DNA from 4 places in the Kluyvera sp. CHPC 1.2972 genome. Region 2 is predicted to be linked to each of the others. Evidence: predicted binding sites of a transcription regulator. Region 2 holds the regulator's gene; each other region holds the start of a gene.
The links. Region 2 encodes PurR, which represses purine synthesis genes. Its sites were predicted from a motif close to CANGCAAACGTTTGCNTG; they were not measured.
Positions count from the first base shown of each region.

Region 1: a site for PurR is predicted at 2,566-2,583, ahead of purL (phosphoribosylformylglycinamidine synthase). Genes of this name have one in related genera too.
Region 3: a site for PurR is predicted at 1,265-1,282, ahead of V6944_RS04265 (nucleobase:cation symporter-2 family protein). Genes of this name have one in related genera too.
Region 4: a site for PurR is predicted at 5,953-5,970, ahead of gcvT (glycine cleavage system aminomethyltransferase GcvT). Genes of this name have one in related genera too.

Region 1 covers NZ_JAPKIB010000009.1:26,498-34,402, reverse strand. The annotation lists gene purL (phosphoribosylformylglycinamidine synthase) at 1-2,490, opposite strand, end outside; gene mltF (membrane-bound lytic murein transglycosylase MltF) at 2,736-4,274, shown strand; gene tadA (tRNA adenosine(34) deaminase TadA) at 4,271-4,804, opposite strand; gene yfhb (phosphatidylglycerophosphatase C) at 4,837-5,472, opposite strand; gene V6944_RS14850 (MurR/RpiR family transcriptional regulator) at 5,689-6,537, shown strand; gene V6944_RS14845 (YfhL family 4Fe-4S dicluster ferredoxin) at 6,631-6,891, shown strand; gene acpS (holo-ACP synthase) at 6,888-7,268, opposite strand; gene pdxJ (pyridoxine 5'-phosphate synthase) at 7,268-7,905, opposite strand, start outside.
Region 2 covers NZ_JAPKIB010000003.1:53,997-61,901, forward strand. The annotation lists gene V6944_RS06245 (C40 family peptidase) at 186-1,007, shown strand; gene sodB (superoxide dismutase [Fe]) at 1,131-1,712, shown strand; gene V6944_RS06255 (MFS transporter) at 1,793-2,959, opposite strand; gene cydH (cytochrome bd-I oxidase subunit CydH) at 3,120-3,209, opposite strand; gene purR (HTH-type transcriptional repressor PurR) at 3,504-4,529, shown strand; gene punR (DNA-binding transcriptional activator PunR) at 4,548-5,459, opposite strand; gene punC (purine nucleoside transporter PunC) at 5,573-6,766, shown strand; gene cfa (cyclopropane fatty acyl phospholipid synthase) at 7,064-7,905, shown strand, end outside.
Region 3 covers NZ_JAPKIB010000002.1:159,199-167,103, forward strand. The annotation lists gene V6944_RS04265 (nucleobase:cation symporter-2 family protein) at 1-1,211, opposite strand, end outside; gene gltS (sodium/glutamate symporter) at 1,496-2,698, shown strand; gene glpK (glycerol kinase GlpK) at 2,797-4,305, opposite strand; gene V6944_RS04280 (MIP/aquaporin family protein) at 4,327-5,175, opposite strand; gene zapB (septal ring assembly protein ZapB) at 5,597-5,842, shown strand; gene sbp (sulfate/thiosulfate ABC transporter substrate-binding protein Sbp) at 6,049-7,038, shown strand; gene V6944_RS04295 (CDP-diacylglycerol diphosphatase) at 7,190-7,905, shown strand, end outside.
Region 4 covers NZ_JAPKIB010000004.1:381,493-389,397, reverse strand. The annotation lists gene bglA (6-phospho-beta-glucosidase BglA) at 1-481, shown strand, start outside; gene V6944_RS10125 (SDR family oxidoreductase) at 584-1,327, opposite strand; gene gcvP (aminomethyl-transferring glycine dehydrogenase) at 1,388-4,261, opposite strand; gene gcvH (glycine cleavage system protein GcvH) at 4,383-4,772, opposite strand; gene gcvT (glycine cleavage system aminomethyltransferase GcvT) at 4,799-5,893, opposite strand; gene ubiI (FAD-dependent 2-octaprenylphenol hydroxylase) at 6,286-7,488, opposite strand; gene ubiH (2-octaprenyl-6-methoxyphenyl hydroxylase) at 7,510-7,905, opposite strand, start outside.

The DNA of each region.
Region 1 (7,905 bases), on a different contig from region 2:
GTCAATCAGCAGCAGGGCGTTATCTTCGGTCACCAGCTGCGGCGTGATGGTATGGCGCACGTCTTCAACGCGAGCAAAGGCGGAAATCACCAGCGACAGCGGCGAGGTCATTTCACGCTGCTCGTTGCCTTCCTGCCAGCGGGTTTTCATCGACATGGAGTCTTTGCCCACCGGAATAGTCAGACCCAGCTGTGGGCACATCTCTTCGCCAATCGCTTTCACCGCTTCGTACAGACCCGCGTCTTCACCAGGATGACCTGCGGCTGACATCCAGTTTGCCGAGAGCTTAATGTGTTTGATGTTGCCAATCTGGGTTGCGGCAATGTTAGTCAGCGCTTCGCCTACCGCCAGACGGGCGGAGGCGGCAAAGTCCAGAAGCGCAACCGGCGCACGTTCGCCGATAGACATCGCTTCGCCGTAGTAGCTGTCGAGGCTGGCGGTGGTCACCGCGCAGTTCGCTACCGGGATCTGCCACGGACCGACCATCTGGTCGCGCGCAACCATGCCGGTCACCGTACGGTCACCGATGGTCACGAGGAAGGTTTTCTCCGCCACGGTTGGCAGATGCAGTACACGGTTCACCGCATCGGCCAGCGTGATCTGTTCACGGGCAAGCACTTCACCTTTTGCTTTCAGCGTCTGCACGTCGCGGGTCATCTTCGGCGTTTTGCCGAGCAGCACGTCCAGCGGCATGTCGATCGGCTGGTTGTCGAAGTGGCTGTCGCCGAGCGTCAGATGCTTCTCTTCGGTGGCTTCGCCAATCACCGCGTACGGCGCGCGTTCACGTTTGCACAGCTCGTCGAACAGCGGCAGTTGATCGGCGGCGACCGCCAGTACGTAGCGTTCCTGAGATTCGTTACACCAGATCTCCAGCGGGCTCATGCCCGGCTCATCGCTGAGGATGTCGCGCAGCTGGAATTTACCGCCGCGTCCGCCGTCGCTGACCAGTTCCGGCATGGCGTTAGACAGACCGCCCGCGCCCACGTCGTGGATAAACAGAATTGGGTTGGCATCGCCCAACTGCCAGCAGCGGTCGATAACTTCCTGGCAGCGGCGTTCCATTTCCGGGTTGTCGCGCTGTACGGAAGCGAAGTCGAGGTCTGCGTCAGACTGGCCGGACGCCATTGAAGAGGCTGCACCGCCGCCCAGACCAATGTTCATCGCCGGGCCGCCGAGGACGATCAGCTTCGCGCCCACCACGATCTCACCTTTCTGTACGTGATCGGCGCGGATGTTGCCGATCCCGCCTGCCAGCATGATCGGTTTATGATAACCACGCAGCTCTTCGCCGTTGTGGCTGTTCACTTTCTCTTCGTAGGTACGGAAGTAGCCGGTCAGCGCCGGGCGACCGAATTCGTTGTTGAACGCCGCGCCACCCAGCGGGCCGTCGGTCATGATATCCAGCGCGGTAACAATACGATCCGGTTTGCCGAAATCCTCTTCCCACGGCTGCTCAAAGCCAGGAATACGCAGGTTAGACACGGAGAAGCCCACCAGCCCCGCTTTTGGTTTGGCACCGCGACCGGTTGCCCCTTCGTCGCGAATTTCACCGCCGGAGCCGGTTGCGGCGCCCGGCCATGGAGAGATAGCCGTCGGGTGGTTATGGGTTTCCACCTTCATCAGGATATGCGCAGGCTCCTGATGGAAATCGTAGCGACCGGTTTTGTGGTCGGCGAAGTAACGGCCCACTTCAGAGCCTTCCATCACCGCGGCGTTGTCTTTATAGGCAGACAGCACGTGATCCGGCGTGGTTTCGAAGGTGTTTTTGATCATCTTAAACAGCGACTTCGGCTGCTGTTTACCGTCGATAATCCAATCGGCGTTAAAAATCTTGTGACGGCAGTGCTCAGAGTTGGCCTGCGCGAACATATAGAGTTCGATGTCGTTCGGGTTGCGACCCAACGTAGTGAACGCATCCTGCAGGTAGTCAATTTCGTCATCCGCCAGCGCCAGGCCAAGACGGATGTTGGCGTCGATCAGCGCCTGACGGCCCTGCCCCAGCAGGTCCACGCTGGCAACCGGTGCTGGTTGGTGATGGGCAAACAGCTTCTCAGCGTCCTGCAGCGAGTCAAATACGCTCTCCATCATGCGGTCATGCAGTTCAGCCGCCACGGCGCTCAGCTGTTCGGCGGTCAGGCTAGCGGCATCAACGTAGTACGCCACGCCGCGCTCAAGGCGCAGAACCTGCGAAAGGCCGCAGTTGTGGGCGATGTCGGTAGCTTTTGAAGACCAGGGGGAGATGGTGCCAGGGCGAGGGGTGACGAGCAGCAGTTTACCGGTAGGGTTATGGCTGTTGAGGCTTGGGCCATACTGCAACAGTCGCTCAAGTCGGGCTCGCTCTTCTTTATCAAGCGGCGCGTCCAGATCGGCAAAATGGACATACTCGGCGTAAATGTTGCTTACCGGGAGGTTGGCTGCCTGAAACCGCGTCAGCAGTTTGTTAATACGAAATGCAGACAGTGCAGGCGAACCACGCAGAATTTCCATCATAAGTCTCTCGTCTTCTCAGCTTTCAGTGTGCGCAATGGGGGAGAACGGGCGCTATTATAGAGAATCCTGCGCCCCGACGAAACCGTTTGCGTCGAAATAAACACATCTCTTTTCTTTATCAATAGATGTGACAGATATCTCGAATAAGTTGCCAACTGGCGCAATGTTAAGCAAAATGCCGCTCATTCTGTCATAACGCTTTAGTTTATCTGGAACAACCTCTGGCAACGCAGTGAATTAACTATTTGAAAAAGTTAAAGATTAATTACCTGCTTATTGGCTTTGTGACGTTGCTGCTCGCAGCGGCGCTTTGGCCCTCTCTTCCCTGGTTTGGCAAACCAGAGAATCGTATCGCCGCTATCAAAGAGCGGGGGGAGCTGCGCATCAGTACCGTGCAATCTCCACTCACCTATACCGTCGTTAATAATAAAGACTACGGGCTCGATTATGAGCTCGCCCAGCAGTTTGCCGACTATCTTGGCGTAAAGCTAAAAGTCACGGTGCGCCAGAACATCAGCCAGCTGTTTGACGATCTCGATAACGGCAATGCCGATATGCTGGCCGCCGGTCTGGTCTACAACAGCGAGCGCGTGAAAAGCTACCAGGCGGGGCCGACCTATTATTCCGTATCGCAACAGCTGGTGTACCGCGTTGGCAATACGCGCCCGCGGAGCCTCAGCAGCGTCTCCGCCGACCAGCTCACCATTGCTCCAGGCCAGGTGGTCATTAGCGATCTGCAAAATCTACAGGCACACAAATACCCAGACCTTTCATGGACCGTCGACGAGAAGCGCAGCTCGGCAGACCTGATGCAGGCGGTGATCGACGGTAAGCTTGATTACACCATTGCTGATTCCGTGGCGATTGGCCTGTTCCAGCGCGTTCATCCAGAGTTGACCGTTGCCCTCGACGTGACCGACGAACAACCGGTGACCTGGTTTAGCCTGCAGGACGACGACAACACGCTTTCCGCCGCGATGCTCGACTTCTTCGACAATATAAATGAAGACGGCACCCTTGCGCGCCTGGAAGAGAAATATCTCGGCCACGGTGACGACTTCGACTATGTCGATACCCGTACCTTCCTGCGCGCGGTGGATAGCGTGCTGCCTGACCTGCAGCCGTTGTTTGAGAAGTACGCCAGCGAAATTGACTGGAAGCTGCTGGCGGCCATCTCTTATCAGGAATCTCACTGGGACCCGCTGGCCACCTCCCCTACCGGGGTGCGTGGCCTGATGATGCTTACCAAAAATACCGCCCAGAGCCTGGGGTTAACCGACCGTACCGACGCCGAGCAGAGCATCAGCGGCGGGATGCGCTACCTACAGGACATGATGAGCAAAGTGCCGGACAGCGTGCCGCAAGAGGAGCGAATCTGGTTTGCGCTGGCAGCCTATAACATGGGCTATGCCCATATGCTGGATGCTCGCGCGCTCACTGCGAAACAGAAGGGCAACCCGGACAGCTGGGCCGACGTGAAGCAGCGCCTGCCGCTGCTGAGCCAAAAACCGTGGTACAACAAACTGACCTACGGTTATGCCCGCGGACATGAAGCCTATGCCTACGTCGAAAATATCCGTAAATATCAGATAAGCCTGGTGGGGTATTTGCAGGAAAAAGAGAAAAAGGCGGCGGAAGAGATGGCGATTGCGCAAGCCTATCCGGCCGTTTCGCCCAATGAGCTACAGCACGGTGAAAATGATACGGGGATATTTTCCTTCCTGCGTCGAGGCGATCGCGACGACAGCGATACGCCCCTGCTGCGCTTCACTTCGAAAAACTAGCAGCCCCTTTCCGCCTGTCTTAGCGCTTTTTTCTGCTGCCGCCGTTCGCGGAAGAAATCACTCAGCATCCCCGCGCACGCCTCAGCCAGCACCCCTTCGGTAATCTCAACGCGGTGGTTCATTCCTGGGTGATGCAGCACGTCAATCAGCGACCCTGCCGCACCGGTTTTAGCATCACGAGCACCGAAAACCAGATTGCCGATACGCCCGTGCACCATTGCGCCAGCGCACATCACGCAGGGCTCCAGGGTCACGTACAGCGTGGTATCAATCAACCGGTAGTTTTGCAGCACCAGGCCGCCTTGACGCAGCGCCATGATCTCCGCGTGCGCAGTCGGATCGTGGCGGCCAATCGGGCGGTTCCAGCCCTCGCCTATCACCTGATTATTGTGAACCAGTACGGCACCTACCGGCACTTCGCCTTCATCCCAGGCTCGTCGGGCAAGTACAAGCGCGTGGCGCATCCAGTATTCGTGGTTCAGTTCAGTGTCGGACAACGTGGGGACTCCAGATAATAAAACGCCGCGCATTATACACAATATCCATCAAAGCGCAGCGCCGACTATTCCAGTTGCTCCAGTTCGCCGCGTGCGGTCACCCGCCAGCGATGCTCACAGAAAAAGAGGAGCGGGTTATCCTGCTTACTGTCGCTATAACCGCTGTACAAGCGCAGCGGTGCGCCGAGACGCTGTTCAAGCTGAGCCACTTTTTCATGGCCCAGACAGCGAACCGACAGTACCCGACCGCCAAACGCGCGCTGCATCTGACTGCCAATCAGGTTGACATGCGCCATCCAGGGCGCGTCCGTATAGGCACGCTCCACCAGCGTTTGCGGCGATCCGGTGATAAGCCAGACGTCGGCATCCTGATGCTGGAGATAGTCGTCCAGCCGCTGCTGCACGACGGGAAACGGCGTGACGGTCGCACGAAACCAGAGAATGAAGCTCGCCTCCAGCGCCTTTAGCGTTGCCTCGCGTCGGCCAAAGGTGCTTCCCCACAGCAGCACGCTTACCGGCCAGCGCGCCGCACGCCCCTTCACCAGCATTGCCGCGCCAACGATCGGCAGCAGGGGCACCACCAGTAGCGCGTTAAGCGGTAATCGGCGCAGCAGGTAGCGCAAAAACGCACCGAAGAGGTCCTGCTGATGTAGCGTACCGTCGAGGTCGAAAAACACCACGCGGCGACAGTGACTTACCAAATGCAGCTCCCGTTATCGTCAATCAGTTCAAAGACCAGACTAGCAGATCGCCCCTCACGTTTCGCCCGATAGCGTTAAACTGAAAGAATAGCTGCGATTTTACAATCACATAGCACATTTAATTCGATATATTCCGTTATAATAGAATACAAAATTCTTGTAAACGAGCAGAATGGTGGCCTGGCACATCGTGGTCATTGTGCCCGTGAGGTTATTATGAATTGTTTACTCAGTATTCGTCAGCGTTACCCGCAGCTGGCGCAAAGCGACAGAAAGCTGGCCGATTTCATCCTGGCACAGCCGGATTTAGCCCGTCATTTAAGCTCCCAGCAGCTCGCAAGTCAGGCGGGCGTGAGCCAATCCAGCGTGGTGAAGTTCGCCCAGAAGCTCGGTTTTAAAGGCTTCCCGGCGCTTAAACTGGCGCTCAGTGAAGCGCTTGCCAGTAACGCCAACCCGCACTCCGTCCCGGTACATAACCGGATTTGCGGCGACGACCCGCTGCGCCTGGTGGGCGAAAAGCTGATTAAGGATAACGTCGCGGCGATGCACGCTTCGCTCGACGTAAACACCGAAGACAAACTGCTGGAAACGGTGAACATGCTACGTAGCGCGCGCCGTATCGTGCTGACAGGCATTGGCGCCTCGGGGTTGGTGGCCCGCAACTTTAGCTGGAAGTTGATGAAAATCGGTCTGAACGCCGTTTCCGAGCAGGACATGCACGCCCTGCTGGCCACCGTACAGGCCATGACTCAGGACGATGTGATGCTGGCTATTTCTTACTCCGGGGCGCGCCGGGAGATTAACCTCGCCGCCGATGAGATGCTGCGCGTAGGCGGTAAAGTGGTGGCAATCACCGGCTTTTCCCCCAATGCGCTTCAGCAACGGGCGACGCACTGCCTGTACACCATCGCCGAAGAGCAGGCGACGCGCAGCGCGGCTATCTCTTCAACCAGCGCGCAGATGATGCTGACGGATCTGTTGTTTATGGGGTTGGTACAGCAGGATCTGGAAAATGCGCCGGAACGTATTCGTCATAGCGAAGCGCTGGTGAAAAAGCTGGTTTGATCGACAGCGCTAATACCACAGAAAAGGTATGGCCTGGCGGGAAAATGAGCGTATAATGCGCGCCCTGTTTATTTCGTTTCTGAGAATGTCCTGATGGCGCTGTTAATCACCAAAAAATGTATCAACTGCGATATGTGCGAGCCGGAATGCCCGAACGAGGCTATTTCGATGGGTGATAGCATTTATGAGATCAACAGCGATCGCTGCACCGAGTGCATTGGCCACTACGACACCCCGACCTGCCAGAAGGTGTGCCCGATCCCGAATACCATTCTCAAGGATCCGGCACATTCAGAAAGCGAAGAGCAACTGTGGGATAAATTCGTCCAGATGCATCACGCAGACAAAATCTAGCTTTCCATAATCACCGTTGCACAGGCGTAGTGGCGTTCATCGGCGAGCGTCACATGCATATGCGCCACGCCCATTCGTTCCGCCAACAGCTTCGCTTCACCCCAGAGCCTCAGCTTCGGTTTACCCATCTCATCGTTGTAGACTTCGAACTGGTTGAACGCCAGGCCATTGCGAATGCCGGTGCCCAACGCTTTTGAAGCGGCCTCTTTCACCGCAAAGCGCTTCGCCAGAAAACGCACCGGCTGCTGGTGCGTCTCCCAGATAGCCCACTCGTTGTCGCTGAGCACGCGTCGCGCGAGACGATCGCCGCTACGGGCGATCACCCCTTCAATGCGGGCGATCTCGACGATGTCGGTCCCGAGCCCCAGAATCGCCATTACCCGCGCGCTTCCAGCATCAGGCGTTTCATCTCAGCCACCGCCTCTTTCAGGCCGGTCATCACCGCACGGCCAATAATCGCGTGGCCGATATTCAGCTCATGCATTTCCGGCAGTGCCGCAATGGCTTTGACGTTGTGGTAGGTCAGACCGTGACCGGCATTCACTTTCAGCCCCAGGCTGGCGGCATAGGTCGCGGCTTTCGCGATACGCTCAAGTTCTTTCGCCTGTTCAGCATCGGTGGTGGCATCAGCATAGCAGCCGGTGTGGATTTCGATATACGGTGCACCAACGTCAGCTGCGGCCTTAATTTGCGCGTTATCAGCATCAATAAACAGCGACACCAGAATGCCTGCGTCGGCCAGGCGTTTGCAGGCATCGCGCATTTTGTCGAGCTGGCCGGCGACGTCCAGGCCGCCTTCGGTGGTCACTTCCTGGCGTTTTTCCGGCACCAGGCAGCAGAAATGCGGCTTGGTTTCGCAGGCGATAGCCAGCATCTCTTCGGTGACGGCCATCTCCAGGTTCATGCGGGTGTCCAGCGTCTGACGCAGAATGCGCACGTCGCGGTCGGTGATGTGGCGACGGTCTTCGCGTAAATGCACGGTGATGCCATCTGCACCGGCCTGCTCGGCGATAA
Region 2 (7,905 bases):
TCTTGCTCATTTTTTGACTCATGATGTATCAAATGATGTTTTTTTTTGCAGTTGCTAACGAAACAGGGTTTTAGACATAAAAACACTATTAACAATTCGTGTTTTTATGGATTAGAATCGTTGGGTTTTGTAAACCATACCCAGGCAAGGACATTTAGCCTGCATCTTACTCAGAGGGTTGTTCAGTGGCGCAGATAAAAAAATGGTCGTTCACGCTCTGTGCATTGCTGTTTACATCGTTATCCTTCACGCCGTTGGCGCATGCTACAGGGCATGCCAAAACCCCAACGGCGCAAAAGTCGCTTCCTGTAAAAAGCAGTGAACGCAAGAAAAAGAACGCGGACAATAAATCTAACACTAAGAAAAAATCCACTCCGGTTGCCGCTAAGAAGAAAACCACGCCAGCCGTAGCGAAAAAAGTTGCTCCAGCCTCCAGCAAATCGAAAACAGCCTCCGCTAAAACCCACGCGAAAAGCAGCGCGGTCAAAACCGCCAACGTCACCACGACCTGTAAAGTTCGCAAAGGGTACAAGAAACGCTGTACCACCGCTCCTGTAGAAACCCAACCCACGACCATCGCCGCCGCGCACAAAGTTCGCGTGCAGAAAGTACAGAAAACCGCGATGAATAAGCTGATGGGTCAGTTAGGCAAGCCGTATCGCTGGGGTGGCAACTCCCCACGCACCGGCTTCGACTGCAGCGGTTTGGTCTATTACGCTTATAAAGATCTGGTCAACATCCGCATTCCACGTACTGCCAACGAAATGTATCACCTGCGCGATGCGCGTCCGGTTGAACGTGGCGAACTGGAAAGCGGCGATCTGGTATTCTTCCGCACCCAGGGCCGCGGTACAGCCGATCACGTTGGCGTGTACGTCGGGAACGGCAAATTTATTCAGTCCCCGCGTACCGGTCAGGACATCCAGATAACCTCGCTGAGCGAAGATTACTGGGTCCGCCACTATGTCGGCGCCCGTCGCGTTGTAACACCAAAGACAATTCGTTAATCACTTACCCCGTTTGTTAATAAACGGGGTAAGCTTATCTTTTATCTCACCTTTTAATTTGCTACTCTATCCCTACTCAGTACATGGTTATTGAGTGTACAAATATAATAAAGGAGAGTAGCAATGTCGTTCGAATTACCTGCATTACCGTATGCCAAAGACGCTCTTGTTCCACACATTTCCGTGGAAACGCTGGAGTATCATTACGGCAAACACCACCAGACCTACGTCACCAACCTGAACAACCTGATCAAAGGTACGGCGTTTGAAGGCAAAACGCTGGAAGAGATCGTCCGTACCTCTGAAGGCGGCGTGTTCAACAACGCAGCGCAGGTCTGGAACCACACCTTCTATTGGAACTGCCTGGCACCTAACGCCGGTGGCGAACCAACCGGTGCCGTCGCTGATGCGATCGCTAAATCCTTTGGCTCCTTCGCTGAATTCAAAGCACAGTTCACCGACGCCGCAGTGAAAAACTTCGGCGCAGGCTGGACCTGGCTTGTGAAGAAGGCGGATGGTTCCCTGGCTATCGTTTCAACGTCTAACGCGGCAACCCCGTTGACCACCGACGCGAAGCCACTGCTGACCGTTGACGTGTGGGAACACGCTTACTACATCGACTACCGCAATGCGCGTCCAAACTATCTGGAGCACTTCTGGGCTCTGGTGAACTGGGCGTTTGTGGCTGAGAATCTGGCAGCGTAAGCAAAAAATAACCCGGCATCGCCACGCTCCGCCGGGTTATCTCGTATCACGCAGAAGGTCTCCCTTCTGCGTTTTTGTTTTTATTGGCTGGCCAGCGCCTCTTCACCGCGTGAACGACCGCTCAGGAATACCACCAGCAGCGCCAGCGCGGCAACAATCGCCCCCATCACCGGTACAAAGCTGTAACCCAGACCACCGGAGATCACTGCTCCGCCCGCGACCGCCCCCAGTGCGTTACCCAGATTGAACGCCCCGATATTCACCGAGGAAGAAAGACCCGGTGCTTCGTGAGCCACGCGCATCACGCGCATTTGCAGCGGTGGCACCACCGCGAAGGTTGCCGCACCCCACACCACCATACTGAAGGCCGCGCCTACCTGCGTTTGCGCAAGGAACGGAATCGCCAGCATAATTGCCATCAGCAGCAACAGGAAGCCTTTCAGCGTACCGCTCACCGAACGGTCAGCAAATTTGCCGCCGAGGTAGTTACCGATGGAGAAGCCCACGCCAATCAGCACCAGCATCAGCGTAATAAACGCTGGCGTGGCGTGAGTTATCGTACGCAACACCGGTGAAATATAGGTATAGAGCGTAAACATCGCCCCTGCGCCCAGTACAGTGGTCAGCAGCGCCGACAGCACCTGCGGACGTACCAGCACCGACAACTCGCGCTTCACGTCCGGCTTTTCACCCGCCCCGCCCTTCGGCAGAGAGAACCACAGCCCCAGAATAGCAATAATGCCGAGGCCTGCCGTTGCCAGGAATGACATCCGCCAGCCGATGGTTTCGCCAAGCCAGGTTGCCGCTGGAACGCCACCAATATTGGCAATCGTCAACCCCATAAACATGGTCGCCACGGCGCTGGCCTGTTTATGCTTCGGTACCACGCTGGCGGCAACAACGGAACCGAGGCCGAAGAATGCACCGTGGTTAAGGCTGGTGATAATGCGCGACAGCATCAGCGTGGTGTAGTCCGGCGCCATCGCCGACAGTACGTTGCCGAGGGTAAAAATCGCCATCAGGAAGATCAAGGCGTTACGGCGAGCACGATGTGAAAGGAGCAGCGTCATCAGCGGTGCGCCAACCATCACCCCTACGGCATAGGCGCTAATGAGCATCCCGGCAGCGGGAATGGAGACGTCTACGCCCTTAGCGATGACCGGCAGGAGCCCCATTGGCGAGAATTCGGTGGTCCCGATGCCAAAGGCCCCAATGGCTAACGCCAGTAAGGGAAAGTTAATTTTCATGCAAATGCTCCGGTTGGCCGCACGACAGACGCGGCATGTCGATAATGGGCAAAAGCATGACATCAATCACATAAAAACAGAAGTGTACAAAACAGCAAAAGATTATTGCTAAACGGGTAACAATCAGACAGGAGGGAGCGGACGCCCCCTCGCAGAGGAATTAATGCAGTACAGCAGTCAAACTTGCGGCAACAATCAGCGCAAGGGTAATGACGGTGGTGGTGAGTGACATCTTAAGTTCGGTACTCATCAACTTTTCTCCTTTTTATCGCTACAGCAAAACTGTGCTAACGCATTTTTGCACAGTATTGCGCAAAAATCTTCACAGATTTAGCAGGATGTTGGTTTTTACTCTTCCACTTTGCGTCAGGATAAGTCAAAATTCGACGCTTATTTATAAGCGTACCGGCCATTGACCCCCTCCTGTCGTCCTGTATCGTTTTCCCGGCGAATCGCAATCCACAAAATTGCGTCAGGGTGTGTGAAGGCAAACGTTTTCCTTTCGATTTTATCAGGGGCAGGCCAGGGTCTGGAGTGAGATGGAATGGCAACTATTAAAGATGTAGCGAAGCGCGCAAACGTTTCCACTACAACCGTATCACATGTAATTAACAAAACGCGTTTTGTCGCCGAGGAGACGCGTGAAGCCGTCTGGGCGGCGATCAAAGAGTTGCACTACTCTCCGAGCGCCGTTGCCCGTAGCCTGAAGGTGAACCACACCAAATCGATTGGTTTGCTAGCGACCAGCAGCGAAGCGGCCTACTTTGCCGAAATTATCGAAGCCGTTGAGAAAAACTGCTTTGAGAAGGGCTATACCCTGATTCTGGGCAACGCCTGGAACAACCTGGAAAAACAGCGCGCCTACCTGTCGATGATGGCGCAAAAGCGCGTGGATGGCCTGCTGGTCATGTGTTCCGAGTATCCGGAATCCCTACTGACGATGCTCGAAGAGTACCGTCACATCCCGATGGTGGTGATGGACTGGGGCGAGGCTAAAGCGGACTTCACCGACTCGGTCATCGATAACGCCTTTGAAGGCGGCTATACCGCAGGCCGTTACCTGATTGAGCGCGGTCATCGCGATATCGGCGTGATCCCAGGTCCACTGGAGCGTAACACCGGCGCGGGTCGTCTGGCGGGCTTTATGAAAGCGATGGAAGAAGCGCACATCAACGTCCCGAAGAACTGGATTGTACAGGGTGACTTTGAGCCTGAATCCGGTTATCGCGCAATGCAGCAGATCCTGTCGCAGCAGCCGCGCCCTACTGCTATCTTCTGCGGTGGCGACATCATGGCGATGGGCGCACTGTGCGCCGCAGATGAAATGGGTCTTCGCGTGCCGCAGGACATTTCGCTGATTGGTTATGATAACGTGCGCAACTCCCGTTTCTTCACCCCGGCGTTGACGACGATTCACCAGCCGAAAGATTCGCTCGGTGAAACGGCGTTTAACATGCTGATGGACCGTATCGTTAGCAAACGCGAGACCTCGCAGTCGATTGAGGTGCATCCGCGTCTTATCGAACGTCGTTCCGTGGCCGACGGTCCGTTCCGCGACTACCGCCGCTAAGCATTACCCACGGACACCCTACTCGGGTGTCCGCAGCCACTCTTCATTTAGCGTCTCGCTATCCCCCAGATATTCCAGCAGCCAGCTTAATGCCGGCGATGCTTCGCTTTGCTGCCAGGTCAGGCAACAGGCGGCATCCGGGAACGGGTTTTCAAGCTGTAGCGCCACCCACTCCCCATTTTCCAACCACGGTTGCGCCAGATGCCCCGGTACCATCGCCGCGCATAGTCCCGCCGAGATACAGGTTTCCGATGAAGCCCAGTCCGGCACCACCACACGCTTCTGGTTATCGAGTAGCCAGGTCGTCCGCTTCGGCAGCGAACGCGAAGTATCTTCGCGCACCAGCGACGGCCAGTTGCGCAACACATCATCGCTGAGCGGGCCCTCCATCTGCGCCAACGGATGGATACTCGCCACCACGCAGTGCCAGTTGAGCATCCCCATATCACGAAACGCGAAGCGGCCACCGACCGGAATCGCCTGAGTGGCACCAATCGCCAGCTCCACGCGGCCATCGGCCAATGCATCCCAGACGCCATTAAACACTTCCTGATAAACAATCAGCTCCACGTCGCTAAAGTGGCGATAGAAATCGACAATCAGCTGCCGGGTTCGCTGCGGTTTCACGATATTATCGACGGCAATCGCCAACTGCCCTCGCCAGCCGTTAGCAATTTTCTGGCACTGTTGGCGAGTGATCTGCATTTTTTTGATAACAGACCGCCCCTCCTTCAAAAACCATACGCCAGCGGGAGTAAGTTCAACGTCGCGATGGCGCCGTTCGAACAGGGGAACAGCCAGCCACTCTTCCAGCTGGCGTACCGTATAGCTCACCGCAGAAGGCACGCGGTGCAGTTCCTGCGCGGCGGCACTAAAACTACCGTTACGTGCCACCGCATCAACCACTTCCAGTGAATATTCAGACCACATTTTCTGCCTGCAAAATTTTTGAATGCATGACGCAAATATTAGCGTTTCACAAGCCGTTATGCACTCTCTACACTCAGCGGCATCGTTTATTCATGATAAAAAGGGCGAAATTAATGCAACCTGGGAAAGGATTTTTAGTCTGGCTCGCGGGGCTGAGCGTATTGGGTTTTCTGGCTACCGATATGTATCTCCCCGCCTTTGCTGCCATTCAGGAAGACCTGCAAACGCCGGCATCAGCCGTCAGCGCGAGTCTTAGCCTGTTTCTGGCCGGTTTTGCCGTCGCGCAGCTCCTCTGGGGGCCGCTGTCAGACCGCTATGGTCGTAAGCCGATTCTGCTGTCCGGGTTAACCATTTTCGCTATTGGCTGCATTGGCATGCTGTGGGTGCGCGATGGTACCACGCTGCTGGTCCTGCGTTTTGTACAGGCCGTCGGCGTCTGCGCCGCGGCGGTGACCTGGCAGGCAATGGTCACCGACTACTATCCAGCTCAGCGCACCAACCGCATTTTTGCCACTATCATGCCGCTGGTTGGCCTCTCTCCGGCACTCGCCCCGCTGCTGGGTAGCTGGCTGCTGGCGCACTTTGACTGGCAGGCCATCTTCGCAACCCTGTTTATCATCACCCTGGTGCTGATGCTCCCGGCGTTCCGCCTCAAGCCTGCGCACAAAAAAAATGCCACCAGCGAAGAAAAGCTGACCTTTATGCGCCTGCTGCGCAGTAAAGACTATCGCGGCAACGTGCTGATTTACGCCGCCTGCTCGGCGAGCTTCTTCGCCTGGCTGACCGGTTCACCGTTCATCCTGCATGAGATGGGCTACAGCCCGACGGTAATTGGCCTGAGCTATGTGCCGCAAACCATCGCCTTCCTGATTGGCGGCTACGGCTGTCGCGCCGCGCTGCAAAAATGGCGTGGTGCCCAGATGCTGCCGTGGCTGCTGGTTATTTACGCGCTGAGCGTGGTGGGTACCTGGGCCGTGGGTCTGGCAGAAAACGCCTCGTTGACCGCCCTGCTGATTCCGTTCTGCGTGATGGCTATTGCCAACGGCGCGATTTATCCGATCGTCGTCGCTCAGACGCTGAAGCCCTTCCCGCAGGCGACGGGCCGTGCTGCTGCATTACAAAACACCCTGCAGTTAGGACTCTGTTTCCTGGCAAGCCTTGCGGTATCCACGCTGATTGCCACGCCGCTGCTGACCACCACCAGCGTGATGCTGGTGACCGTGCTGCTCGCAGGCGTTGGCTACTGGATGCAGTTAGCCGCTCGTCGTGCTGAACGTGAAATGGAACACGCCACTTCCCACGCCTAAACATCACTCAGATCAATATCTCAGGAAATGATTAGGGCGCTAAGATTTTTAGTTGAATCAACAAACTTAGCGTCCTATACTGGATCCGCATCACATAAATAATATAGATTGAACTTATTAAGCGGGGGCAGGATAGCTTCCCGTTGAACCATGGATTGGTTTTCGGCAAGGGATTCTTCCCTTCCTCTGTGCTACGTCGGATAGCAGGCTCACGAATTTCGTGAGATTTCTCACAAACCCAAAAAAAGCGTCTACGCTGTTTTAAGGTTCTGATCATCAGGTCGGGATGGAGAAGCTATGAGCTCATCGTGTATAGAAGAAGTTAGTGTACCGGATGACGACTGGTATCGTATTGTCAGCGAGCTGCTAGGCCGCGCAGGCATTGAAGTAAACGGCAATGCTCCCTGCGATATACAAGTCAGAAATCCTCGGTTGTTTAAACGTGTTTTACAAGAAGGTTCGCTGGGCCTTGGCGAAAGTTATATGGACGGTTGGTGGGAATGCGATCGTCTGGATATCTTCTTCGACAAGGTGCTGCGCGCCGGATTAGAAACGCAACTCCCTCACAATATTAAAGACACGCTTCGCATTGCCGGCGCGCGTCTGTTTAATCTGCAAAGCCGTCGTCGTGCCTGGCAGGTCGGTAAAGAACATTACGACCTGGGTAACGATCTCTTCAGCCGCATGCTCGACCCCTATATGCAATACTCCTGCGGTTACTGGAAAGATGCCCAGACGCTGGAAGACGCGCAGCAGGCTAAGCTAGACCTTATCTGTCAGAAACTACAGTTAAAACCTGGAATGCGCGTGCTGGACATCGGCTGTGGCTGGGGTGGTCTGGCGGCGTTTATGGCCAAAAACTACGGCGTCACCGTCAAGGGCGTGACCATTTCAGCGGAACAGCAAAAAATGGCCCAGGCCCGCTGCGAGGGGCTGGACGTCGAGATACTGCTGCAGGATTACCGCGACCTTAACGACCAGTTTGACCGTATTGTTTCCGTCGGGATGTTCGAGCACGTTGGTCCGAAAAACTATGACACCTATTTTTCCGTCGTCGACAAAAATCTGAAACCCGACGGACTGTTTTTACTGCACACTATCGGCTCGAAGAAAACAGACAATAATGTCGATCCCTGGAT
Region 3 (7,905 bases), on a different contig from region 2:
AGCGGCTCACGGGAGACGATACGCACGCCGGAAGCGGCGATGGTACCGAACATCACCAGCGTTGCGCCGCCGAGTACTGGCTCAGGAATGTGCTGCACAAAGCCGCTTACCGCCGGGAACAGGCCGAGCACGATCAGCATCAGCGCCACCACGAAGCCCACGTAACGGCTGGCAACGCCGGTCAGCTGAATCACGCCGTTGTTCTGCCCGAAGCAGGAGTTCGGGAAGGTGTTGAAGATGGCTGATACGCAAGAGTTCAGGCCGTTTGCCAGCACGCCGCCTTTCAGGCGTTTCATATAGACCGGGCCGGAAACCGGCTGCTCGGACACGTCGGAGGTGGCGGTGATGTCGCCAATGGTCTCGAGCGAGGTAATCATAAACACCAGCATCAGCGGCAGCAGCAGGCTCCAGTCGATGCCTAAGCCGTAGTACAGCGGCGTTGGAATGGTAATCAGGCTGCTGTTCGCCGGGGCAGCGTTCTCCGGCAGCATGCCGAGGAACCACGCCATCAGGTAACCTGCCGCCATGGCAATCACCAGAGAGGCAATGCGCAGGTACGGGTTACGCTGGCGGTTCAGCAGAATAATGATGCCCAGCACGATCCCTGCCAGCAGCAGATTTTTCGGGGCGCCGAAGGTGTGGTCGGCCATCGCCGCGTAGCCGCCGCCGATGGAGGTCAGGCCCACCTGAATCAGCGACAGGCCGATAATCATTACCACCACACCAGAAACCAGCGGCGTAATCACGCGGCGCGCCAGGTGCAGTACGCGGGAGATAATCATCTCGGTGCAGCTCGCCAGCATCAGGGTGCCGAACAGCGCCGCCATCATCGTTGGCACGTCCGCACCGCCGGTTTTCAGCGCCGTGCCGCCCATGATCAGAGGGGCGACGAAGTTAAAGCTGGTGCCCTGAATCGACAGCAGGCCAGAACCTACCGGGCCCCAGGCTTTGATCTGAATGATGGACGCCACGCCGGAGGCGAATAACGACATGCTGATAATGTGCTGAGTGTCTTCCGCTGGCAGGCCAAGCGCCTGACAGATGAGCAGCGCCGGTGTGATCACCGCGACAAACATCGCCAGCAGGTGCTGGAACGCCGCGAACAGGGTCTGCGGCAGCGGTGGGCGATCTTCCAGACGATAGATTAATTCGCTGTTCTGCGAATGCGCAATCGGTTGCGCATTAGCTTGATCGAGTGTGTTAGAAGACATCTCAGAGGTAATCCCGTGGTGGAAAAGTGGCGATTTTAGCGGACTGGTTGGTAAAAGCAATCGGTTGCTTTCACTGATGGCAAATTATTGCGGAAAATAGCCGTGCAAAATAAAGGGATTTGGCGGGGTAAGTTAACGAAAATGATGACAAATAATACGTTTTTCTACCCTGATCGCCTTTTTCTTGCTTACACTTTTGCCCAACGCCTCATGAGGAGGTGTGGACGACATGGGAAATTGGTCGCGTGTGAATGAATCATACGTTTTAGTCAGGAGCTGTAATTATGTTTCATCTCGATACCTTATCGACGCTCGTTGCCGCAACGCTGGTGTTGCTGCTAGGACGAAAACTGGTTCAGAGCGTTCCCTTCCTTAAGCAATACACTATCCCCGAGCCCGTTGCGGGCGGCCTGTTGGTCGCGCTAGCGCTGCTGGTGCTGAAAAAGAGCATGGGCTGGGAAATCGACTTCGATATGAGCCTGAAGGACCCGTTGATGCTGGCGTTCTTCGCCACAATCGGCCTTAACGCCAATATTGCCAGCCTGCGCGCGGGCGGCAAGGTGGTGGGGACGTTTCTGATTGTGGTCGTTGGGCTGCTGCTGCTGCAAAACGCGCTGGGCATTGGTATGGCGAAGCTCTTAGGGCTCGACCCGCTGATGGGGCTGCTGGCGGGGTCGATAACGCTCTCCGGCGGACACGGCACCGGGGCGGCGTGGAGCAAGCTGTTTATCGAACGTTATGGCTTTGAAAATGCGACAGAAGTAGCGATGGCCTGCGCCACCTTTGGGCTGGTGCTCGGCGGCCTGATTGGTGGCCCGGTGGCGCGCTATCTGGTGAAACACTCGTCGTCGCCGAACGGCACGCCGGACGATCTGGAGGTGCCGACGGCGTTTGAAAAGCCGGACGTGGGGCGCAGTATTACCTCGCTGGTGCTGATTGAAACTATCGCGCTTATCGCCATCTGTTTGACGCTGGGTAAAGTCATTGCGCAACTGCTCGCCGGTACGGCGCTGGAGCTGCCGACGTTCGTCTGCGTGCTGTTTGTTGGGGTGATCCTCAGCAACGGTCTGGCGCTGATGGGCTTTTATCGCGTGTTCGAGCGGGCGGTGTCGGTGCTGGGTAACGTCAGCCTGTCACTGTTCCTGGCAATGGCGCTGATGAGCCTCAAGCTGTGGGAGTTAGCGGATCTGGCGCTGCCGATGATTGTGATTCTGGCGGTGCAGACCGTGGCAATGGGGCTGTATGCGATTTTCGTCACCTACCGCCTGATGGGCAAAAACTACGACGCGGCGGTGCTGGCGGCGGGTCACTGTGGCTTTGGCCTTGGCGCAACGCCGACGGCGATTGCCAATATGCAGGCGATTACCGAGCGTTTCGGGCCGTCACATATGGCGTTTCTGGTGGTGCCGATGGTGGGGGCGTTCTTTATTGATATCGTCAACGCGCTGGTGATTAAGCTGTATTTGATGTTGCCGATGTTTGGTTGATGGGTGATGCCGTCCCCGGCGTCGCTGCGCTCGGCCGGGCTACGTTAGATAGGTAGCCCGGGCGAGGCGCTTGCGCCGACCCCGGGGAGGCTCAGTGCTTACCCTTCGTGATCTTCCCACGCTAACGCGCGTTTCACCGCTTTCTGCCAGCCGCTGTAGCGGAAGTTACGCTCGGTGGTTTCAATCCCCGGACGGAACTCACGCTCAATCACCGCTTTCTCCTGCAGCTCATCCAGGTTCTGCCAGAAGCCGACCGCCAGACCGGCCAGGTAGGCCGCGCCGAGCGCCGTCACTTCACGCACTTCCGGGCGCTCCACGCGGGTGCCAAGAATGTCGGACTGGAATTGCATCAGGAAGTTGTTGGCGACCGCGCCGCCGTCCACGCGCAGGGCGTGCAGACGAATACCGGAGTCTGCCTGCATCGCTTCCAGCACGTCACGGGTCTGGTAGGCGATGGATTCCAGCGTGGCGCGAATAATATGGTTCGAGTTCACGCCGCGGGTCAGGCCGAAAATAGCACCGCGCGCATACGGGTCCCAATATGGTGCGCCGAGGCCGGTAAAGGCTGGCACCACGTACACGCCGTTGGTGTCCTTCACTTTGGTGGCGAAGTATTCGGAGTCGAACGCGTCGCTAATCAGCTTCATTTCGTCGCGCAGCCACTGAATGGAGGCTCCCGCCATGAAGACCGCACCTTCCAGCGCGTAGTTCACTTCGCCGCGTGGGCCGCAGGCGATGGTAGTCAGCAGGCCGTGGCTGGAGGCCACCGCTTTTTCCCCGGTGTTCATCAGCATAAAGCAGCCGGTACCGTAGGTGTTTTTCGCCATCCCTTCTTTCACGCACAGCTGGCCGAACAGCGCCGCCTGCTGGTCACCGGCAATCCCGGCGATAGGAATACGCGTACCGCCTTTACCACCAATGTTGGTCTGACCGTACACTTCGGAAGACTTGCGCACTTCCGGCAGCATGGCGCGCGGGATATCCAGCGCGTCCAGCATCTTGTCATCCCACTCCAGCGTGTTGATGTTGAACAGCATGGTACGTGAGGCGTTGGTGTAGTCGGTGACGTGAACGCGGCCCTGGGTCATTTTCCAGATAAGCCAGGTGTCAACGGTACCAAACAGCAGTTCGCCGCGTTTCGCACGCTCGCGGGAGCCTTCGACGTGGTCGAGGATCCACTTCACTTTGGTACCGGAGAAATACGGGTCCACCACCAGACCGGTGGCTTTGCGTACGTACTCTTCCATACCGTCGCGTTTCAACTGCTCGCAGATATCCGCGGTACGGCGGCATTGCCAGACGATGGCGTTGTAAATTGGCTTACCGGTTTCGCGCTCCCACACCACGGTGGTTTCACGCTGGTTGGTGATACCTATAGCGGCAATCTGGTCAGAGCTAATGTCGGCTTTTGCCAGTACTTCAACCAGCGTGGAGCTTTGGGTTGCCCAGATTTCCATTGGGTCGTGCTCAACCCAGCCTGGCTTAGGGTAAATTTGTTCGAATTCGCGCTGTGACACGCTGACGATGTTGGCGTCATGATCCATAACGACGGCGCGGGAGCTGGTGGTGCCCTGGTCGAGCGCAACGATATATTTTTTGTCAGTCATAATGAACGTTCCGTAGTCAGTTTACAGCGAAGCATTTTGTTGGTTCTGGCTGGAGGCCGCCTTCGGCTCTTCAACCTCGCAGGTGTCGCACGGCAGGTGACGGCCAATCAGCTTGCGATAGCTGAACGCACCCAGCGCAGCACCTACTATTGGCGCACACAGCGGCACCAGGAAGTAAGGAATATCTTTGCCGCCGGTGAAGGCGACGTCGCCCCAGCCTGCCAGCCAGGCGAAGGTTTTCGGTCCAAGGTCACGCGCAGGGTTCATCGCAAACCCGGTCAGTGGACCCATGGACGCACCGATAACCGCAATCAGCAGGCCAATCAGCAGTGGAGCCAGCGGACCACGTGGAACACCGTTACCGTCGTCGGTGAGTGCCAGGATTACGCCCATCAGGATAGCGGTAATCACCATTTCTACCGCGAAAGCCTGCACAAAATTGATATGTGGGTTCGGGTAAGTCGAGAAAATACCCGCCAGTTCAAGACTTTCGACGCTGCCGCGCACCATATTGTGCGTGTGTTCGAAGTCGAGGAAAAGGTTGTAATAAAGCCCGTAGACCAGTGCGGCAGCGCAGAACGCACCGGCAAACTGAGCCACGATGAACGGAACGACTTTACGCCCGTCGAAGCAGGCGAACAGCCAAAGGGCAATGGTCACGGCCGGATTAAGATGTGCACCGGAAACCCCTGCAGTCAGGTAAATGGCCATCGCCACGCCCAGACCCCAGATGATACTGATTTCCCACTGCCCGAAGGTCGCACCGGCGACTTTCAACGCTGCGACACATCCCACGCCGAAGAAAATCAACAACCCGGTACCAAGAAACTCGGCAATGCACTGGCCTTTTAAGGTTGATGTCTGGCTCATAATCGGAATCCTAAAGACTAATTGATGATTATTGTGTTCATGGGCGTTCGTAACACTCATGTTGCCTTGTAGGCATAGTGTTAATTTATCGTTAACGAGCGTAAACGAGAAATATCGAAATCAAAATGTGTGTGCCTCGTCAAGAAATGAGCGTTTTCGCGCCAATAAATGAACATTATCGGAACGAAAACTGTGAGGGGAGAAACATTCTTGCCGCTAAACATTTAACAATTTAATGGGAAAGTGCGCTAACGCTCCAGGACCAGGCCGAAAATTGCGGACAACCGCAATCTACAGGCTCTGGCGCTGGACAGTCGCGACGGCGCTCCATACAATCGACTGCAAGCCGTGCGCTTATTTACGTTAAGGCGTCGCCGGGGTTCCGGGACGATATCAACGCCTTGCAAGATCAGGAGAGGTTATGACGATGTCATTAGAAGTGTTTGAGAAACTGGAAGCGAAAGTTCAGCAGGCGATTGATACCATCACGCTGTTGCAGATGGAAATCGAAGAGCTGAAAGAAAAGAACAACACCCTGGCGCAGGATGTACAGTCTGCACACCAGAGCCGTGAAGAGCTGGAGCGTGAAAACAACCAGCTGAAAGAACAGCAGAGCGGCTGGCAGGATCGTCTGCAGGCGCTGCTCGGCCGCATGGAAGAAGTCTAATTCCACTCCTCCCCGGGCAGTTTATAACGGCCTGGGGATGTTCCTCCCCGCCTATTTTCCCCACTGAGTGATTTCGAGCAAACGCGCATTTCGCGTGCCTGCTTATATTTCAAAACTGCATAATCAATCTTTTTTTATTCTTTAATCATTGGTTAGATTTCTGGCAGGCTAGCCTCATTACAACACAACAGATAAGAGAGCGGGCGATGAATAAGTGGGGCGTAGGGTTAACTCTTTTGCTGGCTACTACCAGCGTACTGGCTAAGGACATCCAATTACTCAACGTGTCGTACGATCCGACGCGTGAACTGTACGAACAATACAACAAGGCGTTCAGCGCGCACTGGAAAAAAGAGACCGGTGATAACGTGGTGATTCGCCAGTCGCACGGCGGCTCTGGCAAGCAGGCCACTTCCGTGATTAACGGGATTGATGCCGACGTCGTTACGCTGGCGCTGGCCTATGACGTTGACGCCATTGCTGAACGTGGCCGCATCGACAAAAACTGGATCAAACGCCTGCCGGATAACTCCGCGCCGTATACCTCGACCATTGTGTTCCTGGTGCGTAAAGGCAACCCGAAACAGATTCATGACTGGAACGACCTGATTAAACCGGGCGTTTCCGTGATTACCCCGAACCCGAAAAGCTCCGGTGGCGCTCGCTGGAACTACCTGGCAGCCTGGGGCTACGCCCTGCACCACAACAACAACGATCAGGCCAAAGCGCAGGATTTCGTGAAGGCGCTGTATAAGAACGTGGAAGTGCTGGACTCCGGCGCTCGCGGTTCGACTAACACCTTCGTAGAACGCGGTATCGGTGACGTGCTGATTGCCTGGGAAAACGAAGCGCTGCTGGCGACGAACGAACTGGGCAAAGACAAGTTTGAAATCGTTACTCCAAGCGAATCTATCCTCGCCGAGCCGACCGTTTCCGTGGTCGACAAGGTGGCGGAGAAAAAAGGCACCACGGCGGTGGCTGAAGCTTACCTGAAGTACCTCTACTCGCCGGAAGGCCAGGAGATCGCGGCGAAGAACTACTATCGTCCACGTGACCCGGCGGTGGCGAAGAAGTATGAAAGCGAGTTCCCAAAACTGAAGCTCTTTACCATTGATGATGAGTTCGGCGGCTGGACCAAAGCGCAGAAAGATCACTTCTCTAACGGTGGGACTTTCGACCAGATCAGTAAGCGTTAACCCATGTAGCCCGGCCGAGCGAATGCGACGCCGGGTTTTGCACGGAACATCCCCGGCGTCGCTTCGCTTGGCCGGGCTACCTGGTTAGAAATGTTCTGTTGGTCATAAATCTACGTTACTCTTCCCCCTCTGTTTGATTTGGGGAGATAAAATGACACGGATAAAATACCTGCTGGCAGCGCTGCTGGTGTTGGTGATTGCCGCGGGAGCGGGCGGCTGGTACTGGCTGCATTCCGGTAACCCGGACGCGCTGCGCCATATTGTGCTAGACCAGTGTGTGCCTAATCAGTTCAATCATCGCACCCCGGCACCCTGTGCCGACGTGAACCCCAAAGGCGGCTATGTGCTCTTTAAAGATCGCAACGGCCCGCTGCAGTATCTGCTGATGCCAACCTACCGCATCAACGGCACCGAAAGCCCGCTGCTGCTCAACCCGCAGACGCCAAACTTCTTCTGGCAGGCGTGGCAGCGTCGTATGATCATGAGCGACAAACGGGGTTCGGAAGTACCGGATAGCGCGATCTCCCTGACCATCAACTCCCGAACCGGGCGGACGCAAAACCATTTCCACATCCATATTTCCTGCCTGCGCAAAGACGTTCGCGAGCAACTGGACGGCGATATCGCCGCCATTAGTAGCCGCTGGCTACCGCTGCCGGGCGGGCTGATGGGGCATGAATATCTGGCGCGTCGCGTCACCGAAAACGAGCTGGCGCAGCGCAGTCCGTTCCTGATGCTGGCGGAAGAGGTCCCGGAAGCGCGCGACCATATGGGGCGTTTCGCGCTGGCGCTGGTGAAGCAAAGTGATGACTCGCTGTTGCTGTTGGCGACCGAGCGTAATCTGCTGACCCTGAACCGTGCCTCCGC
Region 4 (7,905 bases), on a different contig from region 2:
CGCCGTGAAGGCAGAAGGCGGCAGCGGTGACGCAATCTCCGGCTTTGAAGGCAGCGTACCGAACCCACACGTGAAAGCATCGGACTGGGGCTGGCAGATTGACCCGGTTGGCCTGCGCTACTCGCTGTGCGAACTGTACGAACGCTACCAAAAGCCGCTGTTTATCGTGGAAAACGGCTTTGGCGCGTACGACAAAGTCGAAGCCGACGGTAGCATCAACGACGACTACCGCATTGATTATCTGCGTGCACACGTCGAAGAGATGATGAAAGCAGTTACCTATGATGGCGTGGATCTGATGGGCTATACGCCGTGGGGCTGCATCGACTGCGTGTCGTTCACCACCGGGCAGTACAGCAAGCGCTATGGCTTTATCTATGTGAACAAGCACGACGACGGCACGGGCGATATGTCACGTTCACGTAAGAAGAGTTTTGAGTGGTATAAAGCGGTGATTGCTAGCAACGGCGAGAGTTTGTAAGTCTGTTTCCCCTCTCCCCGGCCCTCTCCCCAAAGGGGCGAGGGATAAAACCGGTCGGTCCCCTCTCCCCCATGGGGAGAGGGTGAGGGGGTCTGCACCACACTACTTCCCACCCGCCAGCTCAATAAAACTCCCCGTCACATACGACGCCTTCTCGCCCAGCAGCCAGACAATCGCCTGCGCCACCTCTTCCGGCTGGCCGCCTCGCTGCATCGGCAGCACGGACTTCACCCGGTCAACGCGCCCCGGCTCCCCGCCGTCGGCATGCATCTCGGTATAGATAAACCCAGGCCTGACGCCGTTCACTCGGATGCCCTGCGCCGCCACTTCCAGCGACAGCCCGGTGGTCAGCGTATCAATCGCCCCTTTCGAGGCGGCATAGTCCACGTATTCACCCGGCGAGCCCAGACGTGCCGCCGCCGAAGAGACGTTCACAATCGCGCCGCCCTGCCCGCCGTGCGGTATCGCCATCCGCTTTACCGCTTCCCGGCAGCAGAGAAAATAGCCGGTCACGTTGGTGGTCAATACCCGGTTGATACGCTCGGCGGTTAACGCCTCCACGCGGCTTTGGGTGAACAGCACGCCCGCGTTGTTGACCAGCGCCGTTAGCGGTTCGTCCTGCTGGTCGAGGCGGGCAAACATCGCTTCTACCTGTACTTCATCGCTAATATCCGCCTGAACGGTAAAGGCCTTGCCGCCCTGCGCAATAATCGCGTTCACCACCTCGCTGGCGGCGGCTTCGTTGCGGTGATAGTTCACCGCCACCGTATAGCCTTCCTGCGCCAGCTGTAGCGCCGTCGCCCGCCCAATTCCCCGGCTTGCGCCGGTCACTAATGCCATTGCCATTCGCGTCTCCCAAAAAATAAAGGCGCCGAAGCGCCTTTAAAAGATAGCCTAATCAGAGCATTACTGATATTCGCTCATCGGCACGCAGGAGCAGAACAGGTTACGGTCGCCGTAAACATCATCGAGGCGTTTCACCGTCGGCCAGTACTTGTTCGCCATGCCTGCCGGGAAGACGGCGATTTCGCGGCTATAGCCGTGGTTCCACTCCGCCACCAGCTCATTCTGGGTGTGCGGGGAGTTAACCAGCGGGTTGTCTTCAAGCGTCCACTCGCCCGCTTTCACGCGGTCGATTTCGCTGCGGATCGCCAGCATCGCGTCAATGAAGCGGTCCAGTTCGGCTTTGCCTTCGGATTCCGTTGGCTCAACCATCAGCGTACCCGCTACCGGGAAGGACATGGTTGGCGCGTGGAAACCGTAGTCAATCAGGCGCTTAGCAATATCCAGCTCGCTGATGCCGGTCTCTTCTTTCAGCGGACGAATATCCAGAATACATTCGTGCGCCACGTGTCCGTCACGCCCGGTGTAGAGCACCGGATAGGCATCTTTCAGGCGAGTCGCAATGTAGTTAGCATTGAGGATCGCCACCTGACTTGCCTGCTTCAGGCCTTCTGCGCCCATCATGCGGATGTACATCCAGCTAATTGGCAGAATGGAGGCGCTGCCGAACGGTGCCGCGGAAACCGCGCCCTGACGGGTCAGCATGCCTTCAATGTGCACCACGCTGTGGCCTGGAACAAACGGCGCCAGGTGTGATTTCACGCCGATAGGACCCATACCAGGGCCGCCGCCGCCGTGTGGAATGCAGAAGGTTTTATGCAGGTTGAGGTGCGAAACATCCGCGCCGATGAAGCCTGGGGATGTAATGCCGACCTGGGCGTTCATGTTCGCGCCGTCGAGGTAAACCTGGCCGCCAAACTGGTGAACAATTTCGCACACTTCACGGATAGTCTCTTCGTACACGCCGTGGGTGGACGGGTAGGTCACCATGATGCAGGAAAGGTTGTCCGCATGCTGTTCTGCTTTCGCGCGCAGATCCGCCAGATCGATGTTGCCGTTCTTATCGCAGGCCACAACCACCACCTGCATCCCCGCCATCTGCGCGGAAGCTGGGTTGGTACCGTGTGCTGAGCTCGGGATCAGACAGATATCACGATGGCCGTCGTTGCGGCTTTCGTGGTAGTGACGAATCGCCAGCAGACCCGCATATTCACCCTGCGCGCCGGAGTTCGGCTGCATGCAGAGTGCGTCATAGCCGGTCAATTTCACCAGCCACTCGGAGAGCTGACCGATCATCTGATGGTAGCCTTCCGCCTGATCAACCGGGCAGAACGGGTGCAGTTCAGCAAATTCCGGCCAGGTGATAGGGATCATCTCCGCCGCAGCGTTGAGCTTCATGGTACAGGAACCCAGCGGGATCATCGCCTGGTTCAGCGCCAGATCTTTACGCTCCAGCGAGTGCATGTAGCGCATCATTTCGGTTTCGCTGTGATAGCGGTTAAACACCGGATGGCTCAGGATCGCGTCGTCGCGCAGCATCGCTTGCGGGATAGAGCGGCTGTCGAGCGCCACGTCTTTATCCAGCGCATCGATGTCCAGACCGTGATTGTCGCCGAGAATCACGCTAAACAGCGCCAATACATCTTCACGGGTGGTCGTTTCGTTCAGGGTGATACCTACCGCATTGAGGATATCGCTGCGCAGGTTGATTTCTGCTGCCTGAGCGCGCGCCAGTACGGCGGCTTTATCCGCCACTTCCACACACAGGGTGTCGAAGTAGTGCGCATGACGCAGCTTTTGGCCTTTCTGCTGCAAACCCGCGGCCAGAATATCGGTCAGGCGGTGAATGCGGTTGGCAATACGCTTCAGGCCAGCCGGGCCATGGAACACCGCGTACAGGCTGGCGATGTTAGCCAGCAGTACCTGCGAGGTACAGATGTTGGAGTTCGCTTTCTCGCGGCGAATGTGCTGCTCGCGGGTCTGCATCGCCATGCGCAGCGCGGTATTGCCAGCGGCATCTTTCGATACGCCGATAATACGGCCTGGCATGGCGCGTTTGAATTCATCTTTAGCGGCAAAGAAGGCCGCGTGCGGGCCGCCGTAGCCCATCGGTACGCCGAAACGCTGCGCAGAGCCGAAGACAATATCCGCGCCCTGCTTGCCCGGTGCGGTTAACAGCACCAGCGCCATGAAATCGCCGGCAACGCTGACGACGACTTTACGAGATTTCAGTTCAGCAATCAGCTGGCTGTAGTCATGAACTTCACCGGTGGTCCCGACCTGCTGCAGCAGCACGCCGAAGACGTCCTGATGCTCCAGTGCTTTGTCAGCGTCGTCGACAATCACGTCAAAACCGAAGGTTTCCGCGCGGGTACGGACCACATCCAGAGTTTGCGGATGCACGTCGGCCGCCACGAAGAAGCGGTTGGCGTTCTTCAGTTTGCTCACGCGCTTGGCCATCGCCATCGCTTCAGCGGCAGCGGTAGCTTCGTCCAGCAGAGAAGCGGAGGCCATATCGAGACCGGTCAGATCCAGCGTGACCTGCTGGAAGTTGAGCAGCGCTTCCAGACGACCCTGAGAAACTTCTGGCTGATACGGGGTGTACGCGGTGTACCAGCCCGGGTTTTCCAGCATGTTGCGCTGGATAACCGGCGGCAGCTGTACCGGGGTGTAACCCATGCCAATGTACGACTTAAAGCGCTTGTTGCGACCGGCAATCACCTTCAACTCCGCCAGCGCGGCGAACTCGGTGGTGGCCTCGCCAACCTGCGGCGGCGTAGCAAGCTGGATATCTTTCGGCACGATCTGCGCAATCAGTGCGTTTAATGAATCCGCGCCAACTGTTTTGAGCATCTCTTGCTGCTGCTGGGCATCCGGCCCGATGTGACGTTCAATAAACGCGCCACGGTTTTCAAGCTGGCTTAAAGTCTGTGTCATGAGCGATGGTTCCTGAAACGTGCGGTGATTTTAAGATTTCCTCTTCGAAGAAGAGGTTTGGGGCGACGGCGTAAACTCGCCCTCACCCCAGCCCTCTCCCACTGGGAGAGGGAGCAAATCCTTATTCGTCTTCTAACAGGGCTTCGTATGCAGTCGCATCCAGCAGCGCGGCAACTTCCGCTTCGTCGCTGGCTTTGATCTTAAAGATCCAGCCGCCCGCGTACGGTTCGCTGTTCACCAGCTCCGGCGAGTCGCCCAGCTCGTCGTTCACGGCAACGATTTCGCCGCTGATCGGTGCGTAGATGTCGGATGCCGCTTTAACGGACTCTGCCACGGCGCAGTCATCGCCCGCGCTAACGGTCGCGCCGACTTCCGGCAGGTCAACGAAGACCATGTCACCCAGTAATTCCTGCGCGTGCTCGGTGATACCAACGGTGTAGCTACCGTCCGCTTCTTTGCGCAGCCATTCGTGTTCTTTGCTGTATTTCAGTTCTGCTGGTACGTTGCTCATCAAAAAATCTCCAGAATAAAAAGGGCTTACGCGACGGCCTTGCCGTTACGCACAAAAATAGGTTTTGTTACTTTGACCGGCATTTCACGGTTGCGGATCTGCACGATCGCCGTCTCGCCAATCCCAGCCGGGACGCGAGCCAGCGCAATACTATGGCCTAAGGTTGGCGAGAAAGTCCCGCTGGTGATCACACCTTCGCACGCATTGCCGCGGGCATCGGTAAAGCGCACCGGCAGTTCACCGCGCAGGACGCCTTTTTCGGTCATCACCAGGCCGACCAACTGCTCGGTACCTTTCTCACGCTCCAGCTCCAGCACGTCGCGACCGATAAAGTTGCGATCGGCCGGTTCCCAGGCGATGGTCCAGCCCATGTTGGCCGCTAGCGGGGAGATGCTTTCGTCCATCTCCTGACCATAGAGGTTCATCCCTGCTTCCAGACGCAGCGTGTCGCGCGCGCCCAGGCCACAAGGCTTCACGCCTGCCTGGACCAGTTTCTGCCAGAAATCGGCGGCCTGCTCTTTTGGCAGGGCAATTTCATAACCCGCTTCGCCGGTGTAACCGGTGGTGGCGATAAAGAAGTCACCCGCCTGCACGCCAAAGAACGGCTTCATACCTTCAACGGCGTGACGCTGCTCGTCGGTGAACAGCGTGCCCGCTTTCGCCTGCGCGTTCGGCCCCTGTACGGCAATCAGCGACAGGTCATCACGGACGGTGATGTCGATGGCATAAGGTTCAGCGTGTTGGGTAATCCAGGAGAGGTCTTTTTCGCGGGTGGCGGAGTTAACGACGAGGCGGAAATAATCTTCGGTAAGGTAGTAAACGATCAGGTCATCAATCACGCCGCCCGACGCATTTAGCATACCGCTGTATAGCGCCTTGCCGGGCTTGGTGAGCTTGGCAACGTCGTTTGCCAGCAGATAGCGTAGAAACTCTCGGGTCCGCGGCCCGTGGAGATCGACGATGGTCATGTGCGACACATCGAACATCCCGGCATCGGTACGCACCGCGTGGTGCTCATCAATCTGCGAACCATAGTGCAGCGGCATCATCCAGCCGTGGAAATCCACCATACGCGCGCCACATAACACGTGCTGGTCATACAAAGGCGTTTGTTGAGCCATCATGTCCTCGTTGAATATATCGCACCACAAAACCAAACGCCGACGCCCATTTGGGCACCGACGCAAACGTTCTCTTTTCCCTGAACTTACCACCGAACATCGTGGTAAACCATCCTGAAAAAGGGGGCATCACATTAGCTTATGACCAAAAGTCGCGAAAAAGCATACAGAGGAATTGACTACAAAAAAGCGAAATGCACCCCATTTTATTAACAACAACGGTTAACAATTCAGCATAAGATAATATTTTATGCGTAAAACAGGGCGATTTTTCCGTAACATGAAAATGCATGGATTAATAAAACTAATGCGAAAAACGGCGTGAAATTAGAATTTTTCAAATGAGAGAGGAGACTCCCGGTAGAACCACCGGGAGTAAAAGTGTGAGCGACTTAACGAAGCCACTCAGGCAGGTCGTTCAGGCCCATTGCCTGACGAATTAGCTGCGGCTTCACGCCGGGTAGCGTATCAGCCAACGCAAGACCGAGATCGCGCAGCAGTTTTTTCGCCGGATTTTCGCCAGCAAACAGCTCGCGGAAGCCCTGCATCCCCGCCAGCATCAGCGCGGCGCTGTGTTTACGGCTGCGCTCGTAGCGACGCAGATAGAAATGCTGACCGATATCTTTGCCTTGCGTATGCAGACGACGCAGCTCTTCAATCAGCTCGGCGGCGTCCATAAAGCCCAGGTTCACGCCCTGCCCAGCCAAAGGATGGATGGTGTGCGCTGCATCGCCGACCAGCGCCAGGCGGTGGGCGGCAAACTGACGTGCATAGCGTCCGGTCAACGGGTATACCTGACGTTCGCTCTCCACCTTGCACAACCCCAGGCGATTATCGAAGGCGATATTCAGCTTCTGGTTAAATTCAGCGTCATCGGCCTGCTGCATCCGTTCCGCTTCCTGTGGCGACAGCGACCAGACAATCGAGCAAAGATGCGGGTCGGAGAGCGGCAGAAAGGCCAGAATACCTTCGCCGTGGAAGCTCTGGCGCGCCACCGCGTCGTGCGGCTCTTCGGTGCGCACGGTGGCGACCAGCGCGTGGTGACGATAGTCCCAGAAGGTCAGCGGAATATCCGCTTTACTGCGCAGCCAGGAGTTCGCGCCATCCGCGCCCACGACCAGGCGCGCGGTCAGCATATTGCCGTCTTTCAGCGTCAGAAACGCTTCGTTCTCGCCCCAGACCACCTGCTGCAGTTCAGCGGGCGCCATCAGCGTGATATCGGAACTGCGCTCCGCTTTCTGCCACAGCGCATGGTGAATCACCGCATTTTCAACAATATGGCCGAGATGGCTGTAACCCATGCTGCGGTCATCAAACGTAATACGACCAAAGCTGTCCTTATCCCACACTTCCATGCCGTGATAGCAACTGGCGCGCTGGGCGGTAATGGCCGACCAGACGTCCAGCCTGGTGAGCAACTTTTCGCTGCCCGCATTGATGGCGGAGACGCGTAGCGCAGGTGGCGCATCGGCGGCAAGCGCCTGCGGCAGCGACTGTTCCAGTACGGCAACCCGCAGGCCGCTGCCCTGTAAACCGCAGGCTACCGCCAGCCCAACCATTCCACCGCCTACGATGGCAACATCAACACTTTGCACATTAACTCCTTAAACTGCTGATTAGCGGGCGACCCAGCCCAGCGTCCGCTGCGCCAGCACATCGCGTGCAGGGGTAAATAATTCCATCGTCATCAGGCCCACGTTGCGCCCGGCCACCAGCGGTGCCCAACGGTTGGCGAACAGATGCACCAGACCGTCAGTTACGCCAATCGTGGCGGCTTTATCTTCCGCACGCTGGCGCTGGTAATGGCACAGCAGCGAATAGTCGCCGATATCCTGATTGGCCTCGTGCGCGCTTGCCAGATGTTCCGCCAGCGTCATGACGTCACGCATGCCGAGGTTAAAACCTTGTCCGGCAATCGGATGCAGCGTCTGCGCCGCGTTGCCCACCAACGCCAGGCGGTGCGATACCGTCCGGGTTGCGGTGGTCAGCGATAACGGATAGACGCTACGCAT